DNA from 2 places in the Tardiphaga alba genome. Region 1 is predicted to be linked to the other one. Evidence: predicted binding sites of a transcription regulator. Region 1 holds the regulator's gene; the other holds the start of a gene.
What was found. The regulator PhoB, encoded in region 1, activates phosphate uptake and scavenging genes when phosphate is short. The targets are predictions, from matches to a motif close to TGTCATNNANCTGTCAT.
Positions count from the first base shown of each region.

Region 1 (2,200 bases):
CGACCTCCAGGAACTTACCCGCCTCGTCGCCGAGATGGGTGGCCTAGCCGAGCGTCAGATCGCAGAGTCCGTCGATGCCTTGATCCGCCGCGACGTCGCCCTCGGCGCACGCGTGGTGGCCACTGACGCTGAAATCGATCACCTGCAACGGGCGATCGAAGAACGCGCCGTCCTGACGATCGCCAAGCGTCAGCCGATGGCCGTCGATCTGCGCGAAATCGTTGGTGCGCTCCGCGTTGCCACCGATCTCGAACGTATCGGCGATCTCTCCAAGAATATCGGCAAGCGCGTCAATGCGCTGGACAGCGATTTCCACCCGCTGAAGCTGATCCGCGGTCTCGAACACATGACTGATCTGGTCAACACCCAGGTCAAGGCTGTGCTCGATGCCTATGCCGCCCACGACCTGCCGGCAGCGATGACGGTCTGGAAGGGCGACGAAGAGATCGACGCGATCTGCACCTCGCTGTTCCGCGAACTTTTGACCTATATGATGGAAGATCCGCGTAACATCTCGTTCTGTATCCATCTGATGTTCTGCGCCAAGAACATCGAGCGGATCGGCGATCACGCGACCAATATCGCCGAGACCGTGTTCTACATGATCGAAGGTCAGCAGATGGTCGACAAGCGCCCGAAGGGCGACATGACCAACTTCGCGACTCCGGTGAGCTAAGGCTTCTCGCGGCGAGCCGAGCTCGCCGCGACTTGCTCGCCTTTGCCGCACGACAGATAGGAAACTAGCCATATGAACGCGCGCATTCTGGTAGTGGAAGACGAGGAAGCTCTGACCACGCTGCTGCGCTACAATCTCGACGCCGAAGGTTACGACGTCGAGACGGTTGCCCGCGGCGACGATGCCGACACCCGCTTGAAAGAGCGCGTGCCGGACCTCGTGGTCCTCGACTGGATGTTGCCCGGCCTGTCCGGCATCGAACTGTGCCGTCGCCTGCGGGCCCGGCCGGAAACCAAGGCATTGCCGATCATCATGCTCACCGCCCGCGGTGAGGAAAGCGAGCGCGTTCGTGGCCTTGCGACCGGCGCTGACGATTACATCGTCAAGCCGTTCTCGGTGCCTGAGCTGCTCGCCCGCGTGAAGGGTCTCCTGCGTCGCGCGGCGCCGGAGCGTCTCGCCACCGTGCTGGCTTTCGGCGATATCGAGCTGGATCGCGACAAGCGCCGTGTGGTGCGCGCCGCCCGTCCGATCGATCTCGGCCCGACCGAATACCGGTTGCTCGAATTCTTCCTCGAGCATCCCGGCCGCGTGTTCAGCCGCGAGCAACTGCTCGACAGCGTCTGGGGCCGCGACATCTATATCGACGAGCGCACCGTTGACGTGCACATCGGTCGTCTCCGCAAGCTGCTCAATCCGGCCGGCGAACCCGACCCGATCCGCACCGTGCGCGGCGCTGGCTACGCGCTCGATGATCGCTTCGACAAGGCGGCGGAGTAAGGCGCCGCTGGCATTGTTAGACACCGTCATGGCCGGGCTTGTCCCGGCCATCTACGTCTTTGCCTTGGTCGAGGCGTGGATACCCGGCATACGCCGGGCATGACGGCGGTAAATCAGGCGTTTCTCAACGATCTAAAAACAAAAATGCCCGGCTCATCGCCGGGCATTTTTTGTTTGTGCTGTTTGCTGCAATCAGCGCACCGGCTTCGGTGCTGCGCGACGGCGGTCGCTCGCCGGCTGGTAGGCGATGCGCGAATGGTGCGCGCAATAGGGTGCGCCGGCCACGGACTTGCCGCCGCAGAAGTAGAAGTCGGCGCTGGCGGGATCGCCCACCGGCCAATGACAGGTGGCGTCGTTGAGCTCGACCAGCTGCAGGCGCTGGCTGATCGGGATGACGTTATCGACCGAGATCGGGTCCGGCTCCATCTCGACTTCGTAATTGTGCGCGAGAGCGGTATTGCCGCGGGCGATCGGGCGCGGCATCCGCACCATCTGCTGGGCGGGACGTGGCTTGCGCGGCCGCGGGGCAGCAGACGAGGGGCTCTTCGCGCGGCCCGACAGGCCCAGGCGATGGACTTTACCGATGACGGCGTTGCGGGTGACGTTACCGAGTTCCGCGGCGATCTGGCTCGCGGAAAGGCCGCCTTCCCAGAGTTTCTTCAATTGTTCGACGCGATCGTCGGTCCATGTGATTACCGTCATCGCATAATCCCTTCGTAGGCGCAGAACCAAAACGGGCCGCCGCGC
Region 1 is NZ_CP036498.1:602,471-604,670, forward strand. Features, by position in the region: gene phoU (phosphate signaling complex protein PhoU) at 1-676, shown strand, start outside; gene phoB (phosphate regulon transcriptional regulator PhoB) at 749-1,453, shown strand; gene RPMA_RS02860 (GcrA family cell cycle regulator) at 1,646-2,155, opposite strand.

Region 2 (2,200 bases), 2.2 Mb from region 1:
GTCTTCTGCGCGTCATTGCCACCATGGCCGAGCGAATAGAGCGAGGCCGAGACGAATTGCAGCACGCGGAAGGCACGATCGACGGCAAAGGGCGTAGAGCGCACCGAGGCCCAGGACACGATCGCCACCAGCACCAGCGCCAGCAGGAAGCCCACCAGCGGTGACAGCACGATGGCCAGCAGCGCCTTGAGCAGCCCGCTCCACACAGCGGCAGAGAGCCCGGCTTTCGCAAGACCTGCCCCGAGCAAACCGCCGATCAGCGCATGCGACGACGACGAGGGAATGCCGAGCGCCCAGGTGATCAGATTCCACACGATGGCGCCCATCAGCGCCGCAAAGATCACTGCGGGATCGATGATTGAGGGATCGATGATCCCGGTGCCGATGGTGTTGGCCACATGCAGGCCGAACACCATGAAGGCGATGAAATTGAAGAACGCCGCCCAGAACACCGCATATTGTGGGCGGAGCACGCGGGTCGAAACGATGGTCGCGATGGAATTCGCGGCATCGTGCAACCCGTTGAGGAAATCGAACAGCAGTGCGACGGCGATCAGGCCGACCAGCACGGGGAGAGCGAGCGAGGCGTCCACTGGCCCTGCCCTTACACTTGCTCGATGACGATGCTGCTGATCTCGTTCGCAACGTCGTCAAAGCGATCCGCGATCTTTTCGAGATGCTTGTAGATTTCGGCACCGACCACGAAGTCCATCGTGTTGGCGTCGCGATGCTTAAGAAACAGCTCCTTCAGCCCGATGTCATGCAGGTCATCGACGCGCCCTTCGAGCTTGCCTATCTCCTCGGTGAGCGCGGTGAGCAGACCGACATTGTCGCCGATCTTGTCCATCAGCGGCACGGCCTGGCCGATCAGGTCGGCGCATTGCACCAGGATCGTGCCGATCTCGCGCATCGGCGGCTCGAACTGGCGCACCTCGAACAGCATCACGGCCTTGGCGGTCTGCTGCATCTGGTCGATGGAATCATCCATCGCGCCGATCAGGTTCTTGATGTCGATGCGGTCGAACGGGGTGATGAACGAGCGGCGGACGGCGGTCAGCACTTCACGCGTGATGTTGTCGGCGTCGTTCTCGAACTGGTTGACGCGCTGGCAATAGACCGGCGTTTCCTCGCCGCCTTCCAGCATCCCCGCCAGCGCCTTTGCGCCCTCGCTCACTGCACGCGAATGCTGGGCGAACAGGTCGAAAAACCGCTCCTCCCGCGGCAGAAAGGATCGGAACAAGCGCATCATGCGGGGCACCCAGGCAACAGGACAGACAACGTGACGGAGCCGCCGGGCGGCCCATTGTCACGAAACCGTCATAAAGCATGTCCGGGGAGCCGGAGCAATCACCGGTGGCCCCTCGCCGCGTCATCCACCGAATTGTGCGCGATGATTTTTTATCAGTCGGCGCAAGATGTTGGCGGTGGTGTGTGCGTAAGTCGGCACTGCGCCTCCCGAGCAGAAACCGCACATTCACGCCCCGATTGCACCGGAAGCCAAGGGAAATCCAACCCCGCCGCAAGAGCCCTCCAAGGCTTTGCGGCCGGCACGCGCGCATGCTGAGCGCGCTCACAGGAGCGACGACCACCACCAATCGAAGGAAACGTCATGGGCAAGCCTTGTACGTCCTTGCAGGTTCCGAAAGGCGCATCCGATATGACCGACGACGCGCCACAGACCGGGCGACGCCCTGCAGGCGAAGAGCTGGCACGGGTGTCGAAGACAGCGCCGCTGCGCGTGGCTGCAAGCGGGGCCGACGGCACCATCGCCCACTGGAAACACGGCTCCTTGCACGACGTGGTCGGCGCCATGGCCGATCATGTTATCATGGCGCATAGCGGATCGATGCAGCGTCTGGAGCGGCGCTCCGGCCAGTCGATTGCGATCGGAACCGCACGTTCAGGCGCGGTCACGATCATTCCCGCCGGATCAAGCGCGCGATGGGATATTTCCGGCTCTGTCGAATTCGTTCTTCTGAGTCTCCCGGAGCGAACGCTGAAACGGATTGCGGACGAAGCCGACGCGAGCGCACCCGCCAACATTATCGAACGCACGGCGCATCCCGACCCGATCACCTCACGCCTCCTGCTCAGCGCCGCCGACGTGCTGGAAGGCAATGCGGCGCTCGATGCACTGTTCAGGCAGCAACTGACAGATCTGCTGGCCACACGCCTCCTTGCTGCGCATGCAGGTTCACCG
Region 2 is NZ_CP036498.1:2,768,861-2,771,060, reverse strand. Features, by position in the region: gene RPMA_RS13155 (inorganic phosphate transporter) at 1-593, opposite strand, end outside; gene RPMA_RS13150 (DUF47 domain-containing protein) at 605-1,249, opposite strand; gene RPMA_RS13145 (helix-turn-helix transcriptional regulator) at 1,658-2,200, shown strand, end outside.
Region 2: a site for PhoB is predicted at 1,305-1,321, ahead of RPMA_RS13150 (DUF47 domain-containing protein). Genes of this name have one in related genera too.